One region of the Paenibacillus sp. SN-8-1 genome, then DNA from elsewhere that is predicted to be linked to it. Evidence: riboswitches for the same ligand, from Rfam matches in the RefSeq annotation. Region 1 holds a riboswitch; the other holds the start of a gene.
What was found. A riboswitch is a leader RNA that binds a small molecule or an ion and turns the genes downstream of it on or off. The one in region 1 is predicted to bind thiamine pyrophosphate.
Positions count from the first base shown of each region.

Region 1 (11,898 bases):
GAAGGATCAGAAGGGGCTTGCAATTGCGGCGAGACATATCACCGTATCCACCAGCGGACTGGCGGACAAGATCAAGGAATTCGCAGATACCGATCTGCGTGTGAATCTGGCCATCTCTCTGCATGCGCCGAACAATGAGATTCGTTCCCGGATTATGAAGATCAACCGGGCCATTCCGATTGAGCAGCTGATGGAGGCCATTGACTACTATCTGGAGCGGACCAACCGCAGAATCACACTGGAATATATCATGCTTAAGGACATCAATGACCAGAGAGAGCACGCGCTTGAACTGGCTGAGCTGATCGGTGACCGCCGCAGTCTGGCGAATGTGAACCTGATTCCTTACAATCCGGTTGACGAGCACAGTCAATATCAGCGTCCGGAGCGGGAGACGATTCGTGCGTTCTACGATACGCTCAAGAAGCAGAATGTCAGCGTCAGTGTGCGGTTAGAGCATGGCACCGATATTGATGCAGCCTGCGGACAGCTTAGAAGTAAGCAGATCAAGAAGGACCAGGGCCCGGTTACGGTAGGCTAGGTCTCACCTAGAGATGACATGGATTTCTAAAACTTCCTTGACCCATGTGGTGTGTGGCTAATGGACAAACCAATCATAGCGGGTCTTGTCAATTCACTCTAAGACAGCTGGTAGTATTGAAGCAAAGATATTGAACTTGTCTGCATAAATTAAATAGAGCCTTCACTGCTGCGAACAGCAAAGACTCTAAGACTAAAAGCTGTGGTAGTACCCCACGGCATGCTCAAGGACGCAACAAGCCTTATCCGCGAATGGAACGCGGATAAGGCTTATTCGTTAGCGAGACCCATTATGAAAGAGCGATCATTATATATGTTGAATTTAAGAATCCTGTAGGCAAGAGTGTGAAATGATTCTGAAAGAAAGCTAAATCGGAAGCATATGCTTTGTGATTAGACTTCTACCATCAAAAAATCAATTAAGAAGTCTGAGAACAACAGCGATCGTAAGAACATTTCATACGGCTGACTAGCATGTAAATCAGTAGATCAACTTATATAGATAGGCTTAATTCATTTCATTATATCTTTCTACTGCCTTGCTTAGCTGATAATAGAAGTTCTCAGGTGTACCGTCCGTAGTATTCAGGAACTGGCCATTGAGGTCAGAATCAGATACAGGCTGCTTCTTATGGATGCGTTCAATGATTTTCGATGCGGCCGCTTTTGCCTCAGTGGCTGAATCAACATAGTTCTGGATACTGAAGCTGTTAAACCCTTCTGTTTGTATTCGTTTTTTGTCCTTTGCGATTGTTAACAGCGCATTCAAGTCTTCAGTCATAATGTCGTATTTGGCTTTAAACTTCTCCATATCAAGCTTCAGCACATTGCGGGCGGTGATTCCCTGCTCATCCATTTCTATGGCCGTAGCCTCGGCATCAATCATGAACTTCAGGGCATTATACCTGATCTGCTGATCTGAATTCTTGAGTTTTTGCAGTTCAGCCTGACGCTGCTCGTTATCCAATTTTTGCAAAGCGGTGAAGTATTGTTTGGCGACAGTCTCGTAAGCGGTATTGGCACTTACTAGCTTGGCATGCAGCTGTTTTCCTTTTGCAAAATTATCATCCACGTAGCCTTTACTATCATAGTAGGCTTTCATATTGTCCAGGACGGACAACAGATCCTTGATGACCGGTGTCAGTTGGATCACTACTGGATCGACATTCGCAAAGGCAGGCTGGCTTGCGGTATAACTGCTTGCTTTATCAATAACTTCCCGCTCAGTTTCTGCAACGCCGAGCATGATGAAGCTGAGGTTCTTCTCGATTACAGGCTGCTCTTCAGCTCCGAATTTCTCGAAATAATGAACCAGAACCTCATTGATTCGGCCCGTCATCAAGTTATTGAGCCCCACATACGCATTGTATTTCTCGATTTTTTTGCTCTCGCCCGGCGTAACGCCCGCAGCCCCTCGATCCACGGTGGATGAACTGGCGGAACAAGCGGACAACATGGCGCCAAACATGATAATGGCAATAAAGAATGATAGTTTTCTCAAAAAGTGATTCCTCCGATTATGTAATTTATCGTTCCTTTCTTCTGTGGAACATATCTATTGAATTCTAGAATGATTTGGTAAATAGGTCTTGAGGCTGGAGTAGCAAAATTTGGAACAATGTCATTTCGATGCAAAATGAGGTTAGAGTACATATTCCGGGCTGCGCGGAGCCCTCTCTTTCAGGGTTATGGATGTCTATTCAAGATTGCTCCGCACTAAAAACCTGAAGTAAAGTAGAAATGAAACCAGTAAGATTTCAATCCCCAAATAGATCCAACCATCGAACGCGGGAATAGAGGAGGATTGCTATGAAAATAGACCGTTTGCTGGCTATAACCGTGCTGCTGCTGAACCGTGGACGAGTCAGTGCTGCTGAGCTTGCGGACAGGTTCGAAGTCTCGACCAAGACCATTTACCGGGACATGGATACGTTAAGCCAAGCTGGAATCCCTGTTGCCGCACATCAGGGAACAACAGGTGGCTTTGAGATCATGGAGCATTATACGATTCATCGCCAGTTCCTTACACTGGATGAGATAACTTCCGTTGTTGCTGCCATTAAGGGTATGGGGACTGCCTTCGAGGACAAGAACATCGACAATCTGCTGGAGAAGGTGCAGACTCTGCTCAGCAGGTCTGATCTGCAGGCGTCCGGTCATGGCACCCGGATGGTATTTGACTTCAATCCTTGGGGGCAGGGTCCCGGCGCCAAGACGAAGGTCAGCCTGCTGAAGTCGGCTATAGAGAGTTTGCAATTGATCAGGTTCAGGTATAGTAATATGCATGGAGCACAGACCGAGCGGATTGTAGAGCCCTGTTCCCTGATTCTGAAAGGGCACTTATGGTATCTGCATGCTTTCTGCAGACTGAGGAGTGAATTTCGGATGTTCCGCTTAACCCGTATCCAAGACCTTGAGCTGCTGGAAGAATTGTTTGTACCTCGGGAGACGCCTTCGCTGGATCGCTATGAATGGGATCAGGAATGGTCCCGACATACCGAACGGGAAGTGGTGTTGATCTTCAGTCCCGAAGTTCGGTATCGGGTTCAGGATATGTTTGCTCCTGAGCTGATTACGCAGCTTCCCGATGGAACGATAAGGATGGAGGGCTCATATCCGGTAGATGATTGGTTCTATGGGATGATCCTCAGCTTTGGTGAGCAGGTTCGTATCGAGCAGCCGATCGAGGCCGCGCAGGAAATCCGCAGCCGGGTTCAAAGAATTCTCAACCTATATCCGAACCCGGACACACAGATGTCCACTTTTCCGAGGTAGAATGAATTTAAATCAATGGAAAAGAGGATGAGAGATGAGTCAAGAATACATACACGGACATGAGCTTAGACTGGCGGGGATCAGCTGCCGAACCACCAACAGCCAGGAGGCCGGGCCTAACGGCCAAATACCGGGGCTGTGGGATGCCTACTTCAAGAGCTCGATCGCAGAGCGGATTCACGCAGAGAATCCCCATTTGACTTATGCCCTGTATACGGATTATGAGAGCGACGCTTCTGGAGCCTATACGCTTCTGATCGGCCATGAGCTGAGCAGCAGTGAATCCGCGGACCTCAGTGGACTGGAAGAAGCAGTTGTACCAGCGGCTAAGTACATGGTGTTCACCTCGAACCGGGGGCCGGTAAATGAGGTTGTGGTAGAGGCCTGGGGCCGGATCTGGTCATACTTTCAGAACTCCGAGGAGCAGCGGGCGTACACCGGGGATTACGAGCTGTATGACGCGCGTAATATGAGTCCTGACGATGCGGTAGTACAGATCTATATCGCTGTAAAATAAACCGTCTTATCCTCGCAGCCGCAATCCTTCTTCCACTGTCTTCACAAATCCCCGCGCCGCTTCGCTGATCTGATCTGCTTGCGCAATGGCGGAGATCAGCGAGATGCCGTCCGCACCAGCGGCAATGATCGGCGCGGCATTGGAGAGCGTGATGCCTCCAATGCCGACCAAGGGGATATCTATGCCCTGCAATCGCAGGTCCTCGATTAACCGCGTTCCGTTCACAGGCTGGGCATCTTCCTTCGAGGAGGTCGGGTAGACTGGGCCAACGCCCAGATAATCCGCGCCGTCTTGGGTGGCCTGCTGTGCTTCTTGCAGGGTATGGACGGAGACCCCGATGATCTTGCCCGCCCCGAGTCTGCGGCGGATCATGCCGGCTGGAGTATCATCCTGGCCTACATGAATTCCATCCGCATCCAGAGCTATTGCGAGCTCCAGGTCATCGTTCACGATAAAAGGTACACCGTGTGCCCGGCACAGCTGCATCAGGTTCTGAGCCAGTTCGAACTTCCCGCGTCCTGTTAAGGCTCCTTTCCCTTTCTCTCTGAATTGAAATAACGTAATCCCCCCGGCAAGCGCCTCTGACAGCACTTCGGTAGGACTAAGACGGCAGTTCACACTGCCTGTGATGAAGTAGACCTTGAGCAGATTCCGTATTGCTGAGGAAGAAATCCGGTTATTGTCCGCCATCTCCCGCACCCCGCTTTCTTTGCTGATAGGCGAAATGATTAGTAGGCCCATGTCCCCCGCCAATATGCAGGCCATCCTCAATGGCTGCCTGAATGAACAGCTTCGCGGTACGAATCGCGCCCGTGACCGTGTGTCCTTGTGCCAGTCCTGCCGCAACCGCAGCCGAGAAGGTACAGCCAGTCCCGTGCGTATGCCGTGTAGGAATCCGCGGGCTCTCCAGGTAGATAAAGTCATGCCCGTCGAAGAGAACGTCAACCGCAGGCTCTGATTCAGCGGCATGTCCGCCTTTAATGACCACATAACGGGTGCCTGTCTGTGTAAGCCTTCTTGCCGCTTCCTCCCGCTGCTGCAGGGTTGTGATCTTCATATCCGCAAGCAGCTCCGCCTCGGGAATATTGGGAGTGACAACGAGCGCTAGCGGCAGCAGATGACGAACCACGGTTCGTACGGCTTCCTGCTGTAGAAGAGGGGCTCCGCCCTTGGCAATCATCACCGGGTCAACCACAAGGTTCTTCCACTCGTACTGCGCGGCTTTGTCCGCCACGATGCGGACAATCTCCGGGCTGAACAGCATGCCCGTCTTGACCGCATCCGGCCTTAGATCCTCGCCAATTGAGTCTAATTGGCGTGCAACCGCCTCGGGTTCAAGAGGATAGACCCCCTGCACGCCCAGTGTATTCTGTGCGGTGACCGCTGTAAGGGCGGACATGCCGTAGACACCAAGCTCCTGGAAAGTCTTGATATCCGCCTGGATTCCTGCCCCGCCGCCGCTGTCGGAGCCGGCGATGGTCAATGCTTTTGCGATGCTCATATTCTGAAGACCTCCTTCTTGTTTATCTGTTATGTGCCAGCTGTTGAGCGTTGTGTGTTGTCAGTTGTCTGTTGCCCATATTCTATAGTCTGTTATTTGCCCTGCTATCTGTACTTAACAATTCTGGAACGCGCCTGAACCTGTTCCGGGGTGAGAACCGCCAGCTGATTCAGGAATTCACTCTGGAAGCTGCCTGGCCCCTTTCCTTCCGTTAATTCGTATGCAAGCTCGGCGGCCACGCCATAGAAGGAGATGCCTTCGGCAACAGCATCGGTCTTGGCGTCTCCCCCTACAGCGAGGAAAGCGCCAACCACGGCACTCAGCAGACAGCCGGTGCCCGTGACCTTGGTCAATATCGGATGACCATTGCTTACGATATAGGTGTGGTTCCCGTCCGCGATCACATCGTCCTTGCCGGTAATAATTACGATGGAGCCCAGCTTGGCCGCGGCTTCCTCGGCAATGCCGATGACATCGCCATCACCCGCGCCAGCATCTACCCCTTTGCTGATCCAGGTCCGGCCCACCACGTTCGCGACCTCCGCCGCGTTGCCTCTCAGGGCCGCTAGTTTGATTTCACGGGTAAGCCTAGCGGTTACCTCTGTGCGGTAGGCTGTGGCTCCGGCGCCTACCGGATCAAGCACCACAGGCACACCATGCTGGTTAGCCGATCTTCCAGCCAGCAGCATGGACTGAATGACATATTCATTCAGTGTGCCGATATTCAGAACGACTGCCCCAGACATCTGCGCTACATCGGAGACTTCTTCGTGAGAGTCCGCCATGAACGGCGAGGCACCGAGTGCCAGCAGCCCGTTGGCCGAGAAGTTGGCCACGACAATGTTCGTAATGTTGTGAATCAGGGGGTTCTGCTCCCGTACTTTGGATAAATAACTCATGGTAAGTCCTCCTTAGGATTAAGTGCGCGGACAGCGCCGACCGGGAGTCCCGGTCTATAGGTTAACAAAAGCATCCTGAGCCTTTACGCCGGTCTGCTTAAGCAGCCGATTGTCCATCAGCCATTTCTCCACCCGGGCCCATGAATCCGGATCCTGATAGCCGAAGGCTTTGTCTCCCGCGTCCATAAGCGGCAGCAGAATATGCAGGCTCTGGCTCTCAATATCCGCATCCAGCGGGGAAGTGCTGTCTTCGTGCTTCATCAGGATGTTCAGAGCATCCTGCGGGTGTTCGCTGACATAGCGCTGGCCTTCCGCCGCGGCTTTCATGAACCTCTTCAGCTCATCCTGCTTATTCGCGAGCCCCGATTCACTTGCAACGAGGACAAGCTCGTAATAGTCCGGCACACCGAATTTGGTGGGATCTATGGAAGTGACCGGATGCCCTTCCTTCTGAAGCAGAAGCTGTTCATGGTTGATGAAGCCGCCAATTAACCCGTTCACTTGTCCGGTGGACAGGGCTGGAATCAGGTCGAAGCCGACGTCGACCAGCTTCACGGAATCGGGATCTCCGCCATCTTGCTTGACCATTGTACGTACCATGGCTTCATAGAGCGGAATGGAGGAGAAGCCCACCGTACGGCCGGCAAGGTCCTTGGGGCGCGTGATGCCACTGTCCCCAGCTACCATCAGGTGGTTCAGGGGATGTCTGACCACGGCTCCAATCGACTTAACAGGAATCTGCTCTCCCCGGGCCATCAAGACCTGAGGCTGGTAGCTGAGAGCCAGGTCAACTTTGCCGGCGGCAGTCAGCTTTAGCGCATCATTCGTATCGGCGGGCATTTGGATATCGACATCCAGGCCTTCGGCGGCGAAGTAGCCTTTCTCCTTGGCTGCGTACAAAAAGGAATGAACCGCGTTCGGGTACCAGTCCAGCATGATGCTGAGTTTTTGCAGCGGCTTTGCCTTGGGAGAGGCTGATGAATTGGCCACTTGCTGCCCGGTACCTGAACCGGAGCTGCATCCGCCAAGCACCCACAGGAGGGAGAGCAGCAGAAGGGAAAGTTTAATGGATTTGTGCATGAATATAACCTCTTTTCAGTGTAGTTATATGGAATGAACTAAAGAGATTAACGTAGGTAGTATTGCTATTTCTGTGAAATCAGCAGGGAGCGGGCGTATGTAATCCTTAGTTCAATCGATATATTTAAGTATTCCGCTTACGGGTACTCTTACGACCCGTCAGGGCAGCAAAGCCGCCCCGGCTGAGAATGGCCCTCTCTATGAGCGCTACGCCCAGGAACAGGGCCAAGCCAAGCAAGGACAATAGGAGTACAGCCGCGAATAGATTATCGCTTTGCAGATTCCCTGCCATTCGGCGGCTGTAGTAGCCAAGCCCGCTGCTTCCGCCGAGCCATTCTCCGATGGTGGCTCCGATGACACAATAGACCACGGAGAGCTTTAGGCCCGAGAAGAAGGAAGGTAGTGCAAGTGGAATCTGCAGCCTGAGCAGCAGCTGAAGCCGATTCGCGCCCATTGTGCGCAGCAGATCACTGTAGCCTTGTCCTCCAGTTCGCAGTCCATCATAAGCCCCCACCACGATGGGGAAGAAGGCGGTGAGTATGACCACGGCAACCTTGCTCCAGATCGAGTAGCCGAACCACATGATGAAGATGGGAGACAAGGCAATAAGCGGGAGAGTCTGGCTGATAATGACAAAGGGATACACGGCTCTCTCCACCGTGCGGGACATATGCATCCAGGTGCCAAGGCCGGTTCCGAGCAGGACAGACAGGGCGAATCCGAGCGCCGCTTCACCCAGCGTGACCGGCAGGTGCGTACCCAGCAGCAGCGTCCGGTTATGAATCAGGGCCGCCGCGATGGAGCTCGGAGCCGGCACAATAAAAGCGGGAACAGCTCCGCCGCGGACAAGCCATTCCCATAGGATCATAATTAAGGTGAGCAGCAGCAGGAACGGGCCGTAGCCCCGAAGCAGCTTGTGAAGGTTATGGACGAAGGCTGTCATCGGAATACATCTCCTGTCAGTCGCTGCTCAAGTTCCATTCGGAGCTCCAGGAACCGCGCCGTGGCATGCACTCCGGGCTGACGGGGACGCGGGAGATCTACGATTATCTCCTCCAGAGCGCCTCCTCCGCGCGGCATGAGCAGAATCCGGTCGCTCAGCAGGAGGGCTTCCTCTAGATCATGCGTGATGAACAGGATAGTTCGCTGCAGCTCTCCCCACAGACTTAGCAGCCAGTGATGCATCTCCCGCTTGGTCAATGCATCGAGCGCCCCGAATGGCTCATCGAGCAGCATCAGGTCGCCGCCTGCGGCAAGCGTCCGAAGAAAGGCGGCCCGCTGCCGCATCCCCCCTGACAGCTCATGGGGATAGGCATCCGCCCAGCGGCCGAGGCCGAACCGTTCAAGCATATCCGTGACGAAGGCAAGCTGCTCCGGTCCGCCCGCCCGGTTCTTCTTCAGCTCCCAGGGCAGCAGGCAGTTATCCCTGACGGTTCTCCATGGCAGCAGCAGGTCCTGCTGCGGCATATAGGAGATGGCACCGAGACGCTTTGACACCTCGCCGCCCGTCCAGCTGATGACTCCGTCTGTCGGCTCAAGCAGGCCGGCAATCAGCCTGAACAGTGTGCTTTTGCCACAACCGCTTGGGCCGATGAGGGATACAAATTCCCCCTGATGGACCTTCAGGGACAGATGATCAATAATTGGCGTCCGTCCAGACACGGAGGAGGACTCATAAGAGTAAGACAGATGATTCAGAGATAATAATGGCTTTATAAAGATGACCTCCTGTACAAACAAATTCCTTTTGAAGAATACCTAAAAAGGCCCTTCATTCCGTAAAAGGATGAAGGGCCTTAGCCTTGTTCAGTTCATGAACCAAAACAATAATTCATAGGCGCTTCACTTCCCTACGCTGGTATGATCCAGATCAGGTTCCAAGGGTCCGAAGTGGTTGCTTCGTCTCAGCCGGCAGGCTCCCCTAGTGAAATACAAATGTATGAGGTTTTCTTCAGTTGACAATTAACGCATTAAATATACCACAATTCGGAAGAAGCTCAAATACCCGCTCAACTTCCATTACTTGTTCTTGGCGTACAGCCAGTTGTAATAAGACGCATGCTTAATTTCATCGGTCATGATCTCGAATATCCAGTCGCGGTACTGCGGGTCAATATTTAAATAAATCGTACGGTATTTCTCAAATGCTTTTAGTTCCCCCATGAGTGCCTTTTCGATCCCTTCCAGATAACTTGCGGGTAACGCTTCCGCCGGTTCATTCTGTCCTGCTGGAGGAGCCATGCCCGTTAACTGGGTGTACAGGGTGCGGAACATTTTCCGATGCTTTCTTTCATCATTACGGATACTGATAATAACGTCCTTCTCCTGCTGAGTAGGAGCCATTTTTATAAGAGCGTCATAGAATAGCTCATCATTCCGTTCGCCCTGGATCGATTCCCTGATAAGCTGAATTACCATGTCACTGTTACGGGAATAGGTCAAGGAACGAAAAGCTGCAGGGTGGGGAATCACAAAAGGTTGATAATACATAATCAATCACACCGCCTCATTCAAAATAGTTCTTACGTTGTGCTTCAGCGTATTCACATCTGGGCGGAGGGGTGCACCTCCTGAAGATGCTGTCATATGATGAAGTAGGATAGATTTAAAGATAAGGTGGTCCAGATATGGATGATGAGAACAGTAAAATTATAATAACTACGATAGTGGTAGTTGTTATTTTCACCGCTTTCGCAATGGGACTCGGTAAAGCAGGTGAGGAGGCTGGAACTACAATTATAGTGTAAATTTTGGGGGAGAGGTCCGTGAGGAATAACAGTAACGGCGGAAATGGGACTAAGAGCAGTAATGGCAATGGCAGCAATGGGAAAAAGAAGAACAATCCCTCCGCCAGATTATCCCCCCAACAGATCGCAGTGGTTGTCGGTTTGCTTACGAATGTGCTCGAAGTTAACTCCGTTCTGCTTGACAAAGACCAAAGAGTGGAGATCTTATTGGTAGGGTCCATTAGAAGGAAGACGAAGGCAGATCGAATTGCAGATGAGCTCGGGAATGTCAGTGTGGGTGATCTGCTGGATGCTCTTATTCGCAAAAACACCTGATCCACGGATCGGAGCAAAGGGACTGGTACAAGCTGCTGCTTGGGTAGAACAAAATTTGGCTTCATCCTCCTGTGAATCAGATATGAAATAAGACCCTCTGCGGGTAAGCCGCAAGGAGGGTCTTTAGGTTGCCGTCAAAGTTAGCAGCCAGGCTCAGGTATGGAAGTATGCACAGCTGGACGGTCGCCTCGTTCCAGCGCACGGCTCCAGCCTGTCAGCAGTACCGCGGCCAGCACCATCAAGGCCCCGACCCAGGTTGTATGAATCAGACCGAGCTTCTCGGTGACGATGCCGCCCAGATAAGCTCCAAGCGCAATGCCTGCATTGAAAGCGGCGATATTTAGCGCAGAGGCAACATCTATCCCTTTCGGTACATACCGCTCGGCCAGCGTCAGAACGAAGATCTGCAGACCAGGCACATTCATGAAAGCGAAGAGGCCCATGAATAGAACCGTGATCAGGCCCGCAGCCTTGAAGGGTGCTGTGAACATCAGAATGAACAAGATCAGGGCTTGGGCAGCGAACATGTAGAACAGGGCGGAGATCGGGTTCCGGTTCGCCGCTTTGCCGCCGATCACATTGCCTATAGCAATAGCGATGCCGTAGAGCAGGAGCAGGAAGGCGACGGTTCCTTCCTTGAACCCGGTGATGTCATGCAGCAGCGGGGACAAGTAGGTGAAGACAACAAAGGTCCCGCCATAGCCGAGTGCCGTAATGGTGAAGGAGAGCAGTAGACGTCCATTGGTAATCAGCTTCAGCTGCTCTCTTGCGGGCGTCCGGGTTCCTGAGCGAAGACCCGCCGGAACAAGGATCACATTGGCGATGAAGGCAATAATACCAACAACAGCAATGGCCACGAACGCGGCCCGCCATCCGAGCTGCTGGCCGATCCATGTCCCCAGCGGGACCCCGGTAACGGTGGCAATGGTCAGGCCTGAGAACATGATCGAGATCGCGCTCGCTCTGCGGTTCTCCGGCACAAGGTCAGCGGCAATCGTAGAGCCGATCGACATAAATACCCCGTGGGCAAGCGCGGAGATAACCCGCGCGGTAAGCAGCAGTGCAATACTGCTTGAGACTGCGGCAAGGCTGTTGCCCGCGATAAAGACCAGCATAATCCACATCAGCAGCGTCTTGCGCGGTACGCCGGAGGTCAAAGAAGTTAGTACAGGTGCGCCGAAGGTGACTCCGAGCGCATATAGGGTAACGGTCAGCCCGGCAAGGGTGACCGAGATGTGCAGATTATCTGCGATTAGAGGCAGCAGCCCTACGCTGATGAACTCCGTCGTTCCAATAGCAAAAGCGCTAATTGCCAGTGCTAGAAGCGCGAAAGTGCTTCTTTTTTTATCTAAAGACATTTCATCCACTCCTAAGTATAGTCATTGCCAAACGGCAAATGTTATTATGTATGAACTGGATTGAAATGAACAGTACGTACTTTCAAGTTATATAGTCACCAAAAAGTAACTATTGGAGGAATAAAGGATGGAAGCCCGCAAGAAATATAATATTTCAATAGAAGCG
Region 1 covers NZ_CP194782.1:4,347,983-4,359,880, reverse strand. Annotated here, with positions in the region: gene rlmN (23S rRNA (adenine(2503)-C(2))-methyltransferase RlmN) at 1-541, shown strand, start outside; gene ACRRNK_RS21345 (YiiG family protein) at 1,049-2,041, opposite strand; gene ACRRNK_RS21340 (helix-turn-helix transcriptional regulator) at 2,350-3,315, shown strand; gene ACRRNK_RS21335 (GyrI-like domain-containing protein) at 3,350-3,832, shown strand; gene thiE (thiamine phosphate synthase) at 3,839-4,522, opposite strand; gene thiD (bifunctional hydroxymethylpyrimidine kinase/phosphomethylpyrimidine kinase) at 4,509-5,333, opposite strand; gene thiM (hydroxyethylthiazole kinase) at 5,438-6,232, opposite strand; gene ACRRNK_RS21315 (ABC transporter substrate-binding protein) at 6,287-7,312, opposite strand; gene ACRRNK_RS21310 (ABC transporter permease) at 7,437-8,255, opposite strand; gene ACRRNK_RS21305 (ABC transporter ATP-binding protein) at 8,252-8,974, opposite strand; TPP riboswitch at 9,143-9,245, opposite strand; gene ACRRNK_RS21300 (ferritin-like domain-containing protein) at 9,332-9,802, opposite strand; gene ACRRNK_RS21295 (hypothetical protein) at 10,078-10,374, shown strand; gene ACRRNK_RS21290 (MFS transporter) at 10,515-11,732, opposite strand; gene ACRRNK_RS21285 (winged helix-turn-helix transcriptional regulator) at 11,860-11,898, shown strand, end outside.

Region 2 (11,898 bases), 600 kb from region 1:
ATCAGAAGCCGGCTGAACCTTGGCATATACCTTGGACGCTTCATCCACATTCAGAACCACTTCAGCCGACACATCGGTCACCGTTCCTATACGCGGATATCCCTGGGCAAAGGCAGGGGCCGCGGTATCCGCAGCCTGAATGCCTACCGAATTCCAGGCGCTTGTCACCGCCTGGATAATCTGTTGTCTAGTATACTGATATTCAGGATGAGCCTTCACATAATTCTGTGCGGCACTTTCATACCCGTTCGCCGCATCCACGAAATTCGAGTTAGGCACAAGATAATTCGTTAATACGTCATAAGCCATGGAAGCAACTGCATCCTTGGCGCCAGCTGTACCCAGAAGCGGCTCCAGATTGGCCACCATGAGGTAACCGGCACGATTGGGGATCCCGCTGTTCGTATGCACGCCCCCATTATCATGGGTACTGTCATTGGGGAGGTACACATACTTGCTCATTTGATCCGGCTGGGGTGAGAGAACGGCCGGATCCCCCGGAGTCTTCATATTCCGCAGTGCCCGGTGATCCAGCCTTAAGTCTTCGCCGATTAACCACCACTTGGTATCGCCGGGATCATAATTTGATTCAATTAATGCGCCCAGCAGATCGGAAAAGGACTCATTGAGCGCGCCGGATTGATTCTGATATTCCAGATTCGCCGTCTTCTCAGTCACGCCATGCGTCATTTCATGGGCAACAACATCCAGTCCGCAGGACAAGCAGTCAAATCCTCCTCTAGAGGACCCGCTTCCATCCCCGTACAGCATGTACCCCCCGAACCACGCGGCATTATCCCAGGCTCCGCCTTGATTGGTAGTGCTCCATAGATCAGGAATATGGACAATCGAGATAATAGAATTGCCTTGAGCACTTATGCTGTTTCTCCCAAACTTGTTGTAATAATAGTCATAGACCTTGCCCGCGTTAAAGTGAGCGTCTACAGCCTGACGATCCGTAAAAGTCGTAGTAGAACTTTCAACATTCTTATAGTAAATGCTGCCAGAGCTATCCGTTCCGTTATAAGCAAAGGTGAATACACCACGATCGGTATCCGTGTACATCTGCCACATTGGCTTGGTGATATCCAGCAGCTGATATCTGCTCGTGGAAGGCTCTTTATAAATATTTAGCGATTTCGTATCCCCGTTGAATCCTGTACTGACACCCGTCGTCATATTGGACGGATTCATGCTTCTTGCCTGATAGGAAGTGCTGTATTCATTAAGAATAGTGCCGTTCTCGGCATCGACATAGGCTGTCCATTTACCGGGATGGGGCATAAGGTAGTTCACGTCTACCTCGTAAGCGAGACGGTATCCTTGTTCGGCTGGATAGATAATTAGCTTGGCCGTGGGTGCCGAGGTATTAAGCGCCTTCTGACCAAGATTCACAGGACTCCAGCTAATCTTCGTCCCCTCCTGATCTTCAATCCACTGCTTGAGGATCGCTACAGCTTGACTTGCGCTGATGGATGCTGTGAGATGGTCCGGCATAACCGCCGCTTCTGGCTCAGTACGGCTCGCAACCTCCTCGACCTGCTTGTTCTCGTCAAGGTGAACCCGCATATACTTGCCGTATACCGGAATCCCTTGATACTGCTGCTGATACAGAAGATGGGTCTGGTCGGTACCATCATCCTGTCTCTTATCAATAAGCTTCAGATTCATCTGCGGATCCGTTAATCCCGTAAGCTCCTTATTCTCCTTCAAAAAGTTCATTACCGAGCTGTCGCTTGACAGACTTGGCGATGTTATATCTTTGTAAAAACGGGATTTGTCCTCAGCCTGCTGCCCTTCATTCGTACTCTTCTGCAAGACAATCTGCTCATCCCCGGCAGATGCCTGAGCAGTGCCTATCCCCCAAGCTCCATTCGAGATGCAGACTACGGATAGCATCACCATGATCATCCTAGTGAATTTGTTGCTCTTCAAGGCCGCGCTACCTCCTCGTTCCCTGCTATATTTTAGTAGACTATTGATCTATATAAAACGCAGTTAGAAAAGTGACATGCAGGAGAGACGTAATGGAGGGAAAGCTTGGAACTGTAGGAGCGAATGCGATCGCCTTTGTCTCCGGATTTTATCCGCAAAGCGGTATAAATCAAAAAATCTGGAGACAACAGCGGCCGAAAGTCCAAGCATTTCCTGTAGTTACGGCGTACCCCAAAATGTAAAGATCTTAACTGCGTTTTATATAGACGACTAGACGGATGCATTAGAAGCTCTCCTTACTCTATTTCAATCCCGTCGTCACGAAATGAACCAGAAATCCTATTCTCTTAACCTATTTATCTATTATATCGAATTTGCAGCCACTTTTTATAGGATTCTTCGATGTTATCAAATATTTCGACACGATAAAAAGCAAAAGAGCCCTCGGGATCACTATCCCCTCGGGCTCTTCTATGAATTGAATTTATTTATAGATTACGCTGCCTGTCTCCTTGAACTCCTTCGACTTGGCTTCCATTCCCTCCTGGATTGCCGCTTCGCTATCTAGTCCATTCTCCTTCGCATACTGGCGAATATCCTGCGTAATCCGCATACTGCAGAATTTCGGGCCGCACATGGAGCAGAAGTGAGCCGTCTTGGCTCCCTCTGCAGGAAGGGTCTCGTCATGATATTCCATCGCCCGCTCCGGATCGAGCGAGAGGTGGAACTGATCTCTCCAGCGGAACTCAAAGCGCGCTTTGGAGAGCGCATTATCCCGGTCCTGCGCGCCAGGGTGGCCTTTAGCCAGATCAGCGGCGTGAGCAGCTATTTTGTAAGTGACAACGCCTTCTCTTACATCCTCTTTATTCGGCAGACCGAGGTGTTCTTTCGGGGTTACATAGCACAGCATGGCAGTTCCGAACCACCCGATCATGGCGGCGCCGATGGCTGAAGTAATGTGATCATACCCCGGCGCAATATCAGTCGTCAGCGGGCCGAGCGTGTAGAAGGGAGCCTCATCACAAATTTCCAGCTGCTTATCCATGTTCTCCTTGATCAGGTGCATCGGCACATGGCCCGGTCCTTCAATCATCACCTGCACATCATGCTTCCAGGCAATCTTCGTGAGTTCCCCAAGCGTCTCAAGCTCCGCAAATTGCGCTTCATCATTCGCATCCGCAATGCTGCCCGGGCGAAGGCCGTCGCCAAGCGAGAAGGCGATATCATAGGCCTTCATAATCTCGCAGATTTCCTCAAAATGCGTATACAGGAAGTTCTCCTGATGGTGCGCCAGACACCAGGCCGCCATAATCGAGCCGCCGCGGGAGACAATTCCGGTCAGGCGCTTCGCCGTAAGCGGGACATAGCGCAGCAGCACACCAGCATGAATCGTGAAGTAATCTACCCCCTGCTCGGCCTGCTCGATAAGCGTATCGCGGTATACTTCCCAGCTCAGGTCCTCGGCTTTGCCATTCACCTTCTCCAAGGCTTGATAAATCGGTACGGTTCCAATCGGTACAGGAGAGTTGCGGACAATCCACTCCCGGGTGGTATGAATGTTCTTGCCCGTAGATAGGTCCATAATCGTGTCCGCGCCCCAGCGGGTCGCCCAGGTCATCTTCTCCACTTCCTCTTCAATAGAAGAGCCCACAGCCGAGTTCCCGATATTGGCATTAATCTTAACAAGGAAATTCCGGCCGATAATCATCGGCTCGCTCTCCGGGTGATTGATATTGTTAGGAATGATAGCCCTGCCGCGCGCTACTTCGTCACGCACGAACTCGGCTGACACATTCTCGCGGATCGCAATGTACTCCATCTCCGGTGTGATGATCCCCTTACGTGCATAGTGCATCTGAGTTACATTATGGCCCGGCTTCGCCCGAAGCGGACGTCTGCCTGAATCCGGGAACTGCTGTGTATTCGCCCTTGGATCGTCGGTTAGATAGCCGTTATCCTCCGGCTTGATCTGTCTTCCTTCATACTCCTCCACATCCCCGCGCTCCCTAATCCAGGCCCGGCGGTTCTCAGGAAGCCCCTTCTTAATATCCGTCTGTGCCTCGGCATCGGAATACAGGCCGCTCGTATCATACACGCGGACCGGCGCATTCTCATGACTGCCATAGCTGTCTGAAGTGGGGCTGAGTGCAATCTCGCGCATAGGCACGCGGATATCCGGGCGCGAGCCTTCCACATACACCTTGCGGCTGCCCGGCAGGGCAGAAGTTTGAAGCTGAATTGTCTCTTTGGTCATAACAAAAAAAGCCTCCTCTGTGATTTATCCGAGAAAGGCCGAGCGTGTAAATGGACATAACAAGACCTCTTTATTAACATAAAAGGTCTCTTGAATTAGACAGACTTCGTCCATTTCAATTCCTCCGCTGGCATTACCCAGATCAGGTATAACGGTCGATAGTGGAATTCCTACCCTCTCAGCCCAAAACCTTGAGCTCCCGCTTGATATGCAGTTGTCGGTATAGAAGTTGAACTATTGATTTACATGTTAGTCAGCCGTGTGAAATGTTCTTACGATCGCTGTTGCTCTCAGACTTCTTAATAGAGGTTATAAAGGTAGAAGTCCGAGAGCAAAGGCGAACGCTATGCTTCTCCAGAATCATTTCACACTCTTGCCTATAAGTAATTCTTAATTCAACTTATATACCATCTTAACTTAACCATGCTAGATTTACAATCATATACCGAAAATGCTGAATTTTCCAGAACCCTGGTCGGCTAACCTCCGTTTTTGCCACACTTCCCAGTGCTCTACTTATTGTATGTTTGGAAGAATAGAGGTATGCTATTAAGCTGAATTAAAATATGTATTCGATTACGTTAACGAATAATGAAGGTGAATTTGATGGGAGAATCCATTTTCAATAAAATACCCTCGGGCGCGGCTCAGCAGCGCGTTCCCGAAGCCAGAATGGCCGCTGCCAGGACCAGCCGCGAAATTGTCGGCACAAGCGATCCGGATGCGGGTTATTTCCGTACGCTGGAAGCCAGCGGTATTCTGCTGAACACCTCGCAGATTGCAGCGGTACGTCATTTCAAGGGGCCGCTGCTTACCCTGGCCGGAGCCGGGTCCGGCAAAACTTCAGTCTTGATCTGCCGCACTGGCTACCTGCTTTCGGTAAGACGTGTAGACCCGCGGGAAATCCTGCTGCTCACCTTCTCCAGCAAAGCCGCTCAGGAGATGCGGGACCGGATTGCCGTTCTGCCCGGCATTCATCCACAGGATATCCGCCTCCTGCAGGCACGGACGTTCCACTCCTACTTCCTGCAGCTGATACGCAGGCAGGGCAATGAACTGGAGATCTGGAGCGAGACCCGCAGACAGCACATCCTGCTCAAGCAGATGATGCGGGAGATGGGCCTCCAGGATGCTTATCAGCCAGAGACCCTGCTGTCTATGCTCTCATCGTATAAGACCAATCTGATTGATATCTCCTACATACCCGAAGATAGTGTGACCGAGCGGGAGACCAAGCGGATTCTTATGCAGTATGAACAGTGGAAGCTCGATCACGAGAAGATGGATTTCGACGATGTTCTGATCCTGGCCTACCGATTGCTGAAGGGAAGTCCTGCCCTGCTGCGCACCATTCAGGACCGCTTCCGTTATATTATGGTGGATGAATTTCAGGATACGAATCATCTCCAGTATGAGCTGGTCAAAATGATTGCAGCCCCGCAGGATCACCTCATGGTGGTTGGCGATGATGATCAGACGATCTATTCATTTAATGGGGCCCGCAGCGAGTATATTTTGGAATTCGAGAAGACTTACCCTAAGGCCAAAGTCATCACGCTTAATATCAATTATCGCTCCGGCACACGGATTGTCGGTCTGGGCAATGAAGTGATCCGGCACAATAAGCACCGCAGAAGTAAGACACTGGAGGCTGTAAGATCAGGTGCGTCAGGGCCGATGTACACGCGCCCGCTCTCCAGTGACGAGGAAGCGCGGCTAGCCTTGGACCGTATCGAGCATGAGGTCCGGGCCGGTAAGCGAACTTACGGGGACTACGCCGTTCTCTACCGGGCAACCAGCAACAACCGGGCCATTCTGGAACAGCTTATGATCCGTGAAATCCCTTATATTGAGTATGGAGATGGACAACTTCTCTATGAGAATGCCCTTGTTCTTCCGATGGTGGACCACTTAAGACTTGGCCTCAACCGGCGCGACTTCACCGCCATGGAGAGTGTGCTGCCGACCCTCTATATTAACCGGGAACGGGGAATGTCCCATATTGTCCAGCAGGAATCGATTCGTGCCAAGAAAGGCCCGCTAGTTCATCTGCTGACCTTGTCCGGGCTGAAGGACTTCCAGTTAGCCAAGATCCAGGACAGGCTGGAGCTGATCCGCAGCCTATCGTCCATGAGGCCTGCGGCGGCCATCTCCCTAATGAGGGAGAAATTCTACAATGCTTATGTCGAGGCGGATGAGCGGAAGCTGCTGACCCAGCACAAGGAAATGATTAAGGAAATGCTGGACGAGCTGGAGGCCTCGGCTGAACGCTTTGATACGGTGGCAGGCTTCCTTGGATTCATCAGTGATGTGATCCAGAAGAGCCGGGAGCAGAGCAGCGACAAATCCCGGGAACAAGGGGACCGTGTTGCTCTGATGACCATTCACCGGTCCAAGGGTCTGGAGTTCCCGGTCGTCATGCTGATCGGCGCCATTGAAGGCAGTCTGCCGCACAGCTCGGCGATCGAGGCCGACCGCATGAAGGACACCGCTTATCCCGAAGCGGGCGGTGCTTCCAAAGGCACCGCCGCCCTGGAAGAGGAGCGGCGGCTTGCCTACGTCGCGATCACCCGCGCCAAGGAGGAGCTGATCATCAGCTCCCCCGCAAGGTACCGCGGCAAGAAAGCGGCCGTCTCCCGCTTTCTGCTCTCGGCCTTCGGCGGAGAGGCAGCCGAAGGCACGGTCACCACTTCGAGCGCTTCGCGGGCTCGAAGTGAAGTGGCTGCGGGCTCGGGCTACGCCCGCAGCGGGAGCCGATCTTCGGGCGCTTCGCACGCCCGAAGCGGCAGTTCAGCGGCGGCGAAGCGAACGGAGAGCGTCGCCGCCTGGCTGTGCCAAGGTCCAGGCTGTATCGCCTGGACCCGGGTTGCGGCGAGGGACCATGGCCTCGCCGCGAAGGCCTGCCCCCTGTGCGGGAAGCCCATGCACAGGGGACGCAAGGACGTGCCGGTCTGACCGCGGCACGTCCACGCTTGCCTTGCCGGAAGGCTACGCCGCTTCCGGCCACTTCGTAGACAGACTAACATAGTAGACCGAGCAGCTCTCTAAGTACGGACATGAATGATGTCCATACTTAGAGGGCTGTTACCTATACACGCATCCTGTTCAACTATAGGGCAGTTTCATTACAAAGACGAACAGCAGATTAGTTCAAGAAGTAAAGTACCTGCCACAAAAGTGGATCTTTTTTGCAAATAACATATTATTACAAGAGTAAATTGATTAGTTCAGTTTTTGTACACCTTTGAACCATACGGCTTTAATGGACAGGGTATCCGAGATATGGGTTGTCGGATCGCCATGGACCAGTACAAGGTCAGCACGCGTACCTTCGGTAATACGGCCACGATCATGTAGACCGAACCGACGAGCCGGTTTCGAGGTAGCCGACTGAAGCGCCTCAATCGGAGTGAACCCGGCTGTAACCAGCAATTGCAATTCATGATGTACGCTGGCACCATGAGCAAGACCGCCAAGGTTCGGAACGGGAACCGGCGCAACATCGGTTCCTACCAGAATATCAACCCCGGCACGGTGAAGGTCCATCACATTCTTAAAGCTGTTCTCCATATTGCCTTGCGGGAACGTATTGAAGCTTGAGTTCAAAATATCGATCCACTCCGGACTTAACTTGGAATGAACACGTGGATCATTTGCCAATTCCGATGCCGGATTTCCAATAATCGATGAATTCAACACCAAGCACGGTGTAACAAAGGCACCTGATTCTGCTATGGACTTCACTAATTCGGGCGTGTTCTCAGGTCTGTCGATAAACAAGTGCCCCAAACCGTCGACTCCAAATTCGATGGCTTCTTGCGATGAAAGAGCTGTCAGAACATGGGCGATGACCAGCTTATCGAACTTGTGTGCTTCTGTCACGGCTGTTTTTAAAATCTCGTCGCTAAGTAAAGGCAGGCCAGGTGCACCCATAACCGTTCCTTCTTCAATCATGATCTTAATATAGTCGGCTCCATTCTCCACTTGAGTATGCACATGTTTAATCGCTTCTTCCACCGTTGTCACTTGCGGTATTTCCTCGTGATCGTGCGCATATGCAGCCAGCATCGCTTCCCGGTCTTCTTCCGATAACTTCTCTAGTTCCTTTAATACGAATTCCGGTATTTCATCTCCATCCGGCAGTAATTCATCCGGGTGTCCACCTGGAGCAGTGATCGCTGTGCCAGCAGAACGGACGTCGGCGGCGTCATTCACATTTTTCAACTGAATCTCGCGCCCTCTTTTAGTAAAATCGCCGTTCATTTCAAGTTCTGTTGTAACCCCGAATTTCAAGGCATCTCGTAATCCGCCGATTGAGGTGTGGACATGCGCATCAATCAGACCAGGCATAAGAGTGGCATTTCCTCCATCGATAATCGTTGCATCTGCCGGAATTTCTCCGCCCACTGAAATAATGGATTCCCCTTGTATGACAACATGTCTAGATGCAATAATCTGATCTCCATCGAAGATACGTACATTTGTAATCGCCGTAACTTGTTCTAGAGCCGTGTTTTGAGATGCCTTTTCCATTTGAATTCCTCCTAAGTGTGTGTGGACCAACAATCCGAAGTATAATCGTTAGTTCCCTAACTGTCAACAAACTAACAATCGTTTGACAAGCTGCTAAGATCACTGTATAGTTTTGTTGCTTACAGTTAGATTCCTAACAATCACAGGAGGAATAGTTATGCAATCCCGAAAGAGTACGCCTTATCTGGATCTGTTTCAGCTTATCGGTCTTAAGTTAAAGAAAAGAGCGGACCAGAGTATAAAAGAGCTGGGTTTAAACGCTCAACAAGGAAAAGTAATCGAATATATTTACCAGAACCAAGATAATCATATTATTCAAAAGGATATTGCAGATCGATTTCACTTACGTGGAGCCAGCATTACAAGCATGCTTCAAGGTCTAGAACAGAAAGGGTTCATCGAGCGCAAAATCCCGCCCAATAATGAACGGCAAAAAAATATATATGCTTTGCCAAAAGCAATTGAACTGATCGAGGACTTTCAAGACTCGTTCCAAAAGGTGGAGGAAGAAATCGTGCAGGTCCTTACTGAGGAAGAAGAGCAAATCCTAAAGGAAATATTGATCAAAGTTAATGAACGCTTACGATAATGGACTGCATGCTCTTCAAATAGCGAAGGGGAATTCATAGTCCCAAGTAGGGTTATGAACTGGGGGGAGTAGCCAAACGAATCAGGAGCAGAATGCCAGCGGCATCCTGCTCCTGTTTGCTACATATGAACTGCTTGGTTCAGAACTTTACTTTTTCCTCCATGTCACCCCACATACTTCCTCAGCACAATCACCGCATTATGCCCGCCGAAGCCAAAGGAATTCGACAATCCAACCTCGAACCTGCCCGTCCGGGCCGTGTTCGGCACATAATCAAGATCGCAGCCTTCACCCGGCTGGTCCAGGTTGATCGTCGGCGGTACAATGCCTTCGCGCAGGGTCTGTACTAGAGCGACCGCTTCGGCTCCGCCCGCAGCTCCGAACATGTGGCCCAGCATCGATTTGTTGGCCGTGACCGGAACCTGGTAAGCTGCCTCGCCCAGCAGCTTCTTGATTGCCATCGTCTCCGCGATGTCGCCCACCTCCGTGCTGGTCGCATGGGCGCTGATTACATCGATATCCTGCGGGGTAAGACCCGCCGACTTGACGGCACTCTTCATCGCCAGATAACCGCCAATGCCCTCCGGGTGAGAAGCCACCATGTGGTAGGCATCCGAGCTTGCTCCGTAGCCGATCACTTCCCCATAGATTTGCGCGCCGCGCTTCAGAGCATGGGTCAGGGATTCCAGCACAAGGATGCCTGCACCCTCTCCCATCACGAACCCATCCCGGTCCGCATCGAACGGCCGGCTGGCCTTGGTAGGCTCATCATTTCGGACTGAAAGTGCTGTTGCATTCCCGAATCCGGCTAAGGCAATCGGATGCGCGGCAGCCTCGGTTCCCCCGGCAAAAATCACATCTGCTTCCCCGCTGCGAATCACACGCCAAGCCTCGCCAATCGCCGTATTTCCGATCGAACAAGCGGTGACCGGCGATAGCGTTGGCCCCATCGCGCCGAAGCGAATGCTGATGAGCGCGGCAGCCATATTGGAGATCATCATCGGGACCAAGCTGGGGCTGACTCTGCCCGGGCCGCGATCCCGCAGCAGATCCACATTGTTCACCAGGGTCTCAATCCCGCCAATACCTGAGCCTACATATACCCCGAGACGCTCACGGTCGATCTGATCCAGCTTCAATCCGGAATGCTCAAGCGCCTGCTCTGCTGCCGCCAGCCCGAGCTGGCTGAACCTGTCCATCTTCCGGGCTTCCTTGCGTCCCCATCTGCCTTCGGGGTCAAGTCCTCTAACCAGACCCGCAATCCGGGTCTTATATCCCGACACATCAAAGGTATCTATGGTGCTAATGCCTGACTTTCCTTCCTTGAGCCCGTTCCAGAATGTATCCAGCTCATTTCCAAGGGGCGACATAATCCCCATTCCTGTAATCACTACTCTTTCCATCTTGACAACTCTCCCTTGCGATCTAATTTTATCTTGTCTATATTTTAACCGCCCATTATCCTATTACAAGTTTGTATTTATCCTAGTATAATTAACACTATAATAAATTCGTAAAGGACGATTGCCATGAAACCGGAAGCAAGACTTGAAGCCCTGTCCGAATTCCTCAAAGCCCAGCGCTCGAAGCTTCATCCTCATACTGTAGGCCTTCCCCCCGGCACCCGGCGAAGAACTCCCGGACTCCGCCGGGAAGAAGTGGCCGCTCTCGCCGGGGTTAGCACGACCTGGTATACGTGGCTGGAGCAGGGCCGGGATATCAAGGTGTCACCCTCCGTCCTGGATGCCATTGCCGGAGCACTTCAGCTGAACACCGATGAGCGGAAATATCTATATGCACTAGCCCTGGAATCCGGCTCTCATACGAAGCCTGCTGAGAGGGAAGCTGGCACGGTCATCAGCCCTTCGCTGCGCAGAATTCTGGAGGAGCTTAAATACTGTCCGACCATTATTTCTGACCGTAAATGCCAAATTGTAGGCTGGAATGCAGCGGCCTCGCACGTATTCCTGAATTTCGACTTAATCCCCACACCCGAGCGGAATATGATCGAGCTGTTGTTCAATAAGAAAGAGCTCCGCAGTCTGGCCGTGAACTGGGAGCACTTTGTCCGGGGATTCCTGTCCATCTTCCGCGCATACTACGGACAGTATGTAGCCGATCCCTGGTATTCTGAATTTATTGATAAAATGACCCATCAGTACCCGGACTTCCTGGAGCTCTGGAATGATAGTGATGTCAGCTCCGCACCCGAGGTTATGATTGAGTTCCGGCATGCCCGTGCCGGTAAAATGTTGTTCAACCTGACCTCCCTTCAGGTTCAGGGCGCCACCGATCTAAGATGCAGCGTCTATACGCCGGTCCAGGATTCCAACACGGAGACCAAGCTCAGCAAGCTGATGAAGGACAACAATTGATTTCATACCGAACCACTTATAGAGTCTGATGGGCACCCCTACCTGGTGTTACCCTGTTCATTAAAAAACTAGTAGAAAAGCACCGCTCCTCATAGTAAAATATATCCATATCTGACTTACACCATAGAGTAACTACAGCATTAGGATATAAATCAAATTTAAAAACAGAGGGGTAGTCATGGTGCAAAAGTACAGAAGGAGAAATACACCTG
Region 2 covers NZ_CP194782.1:340,343-352,240, reverse strand. Annotated here, with positions in the region: gene ACRRNK_RS01810 (M4 family metallopeptidase) at 1-1,935, opposite strand, end outside; gene ACRRNK_RS01805 (hypothetical protein) at 2,028-2,177, shown strand; gene thiC (phosphomethylpyrimidine synthase ThiC) at 2,420-4,189, opposite strand; TPP riboswitch at 4,292-4,402, opposite strand; gene ACRRNK_RS01795 (UvrD-helicase domain-containing protein) at 4,796-7,144, shown strand; gene ACRRNK_RS01790 (amidohydrolase family protein) at 7,412-8,722, opposite strand; gene ACRRNK_RS01785 (MarR family winged helix-turn-helix transcriptional regulator) at 8,880-9,311, shown strand; gene fabF (beta-ketoacyl-ACP synthase II) at 9,476-10,714, opposite strand; gene ACRRNK_RS01775 (helix-turn-helix transcriptional regulator) at 10,841-11,686, shown strand; gene ACRRNK_RS01770 (YiaA/YiaB family inner membrane protein) at 11,868-11,898, shown strand, end outside.
Region 2: linked by a shared signal. The riboswitch ahead of thiC (phosphomethylpyrimidine synthase ThiC) and the one ahead of ACRRNK_RS21305 (ABC transporter ATP-binding protein) in region 1 are both predicted to bind thiamine pyrophosphate.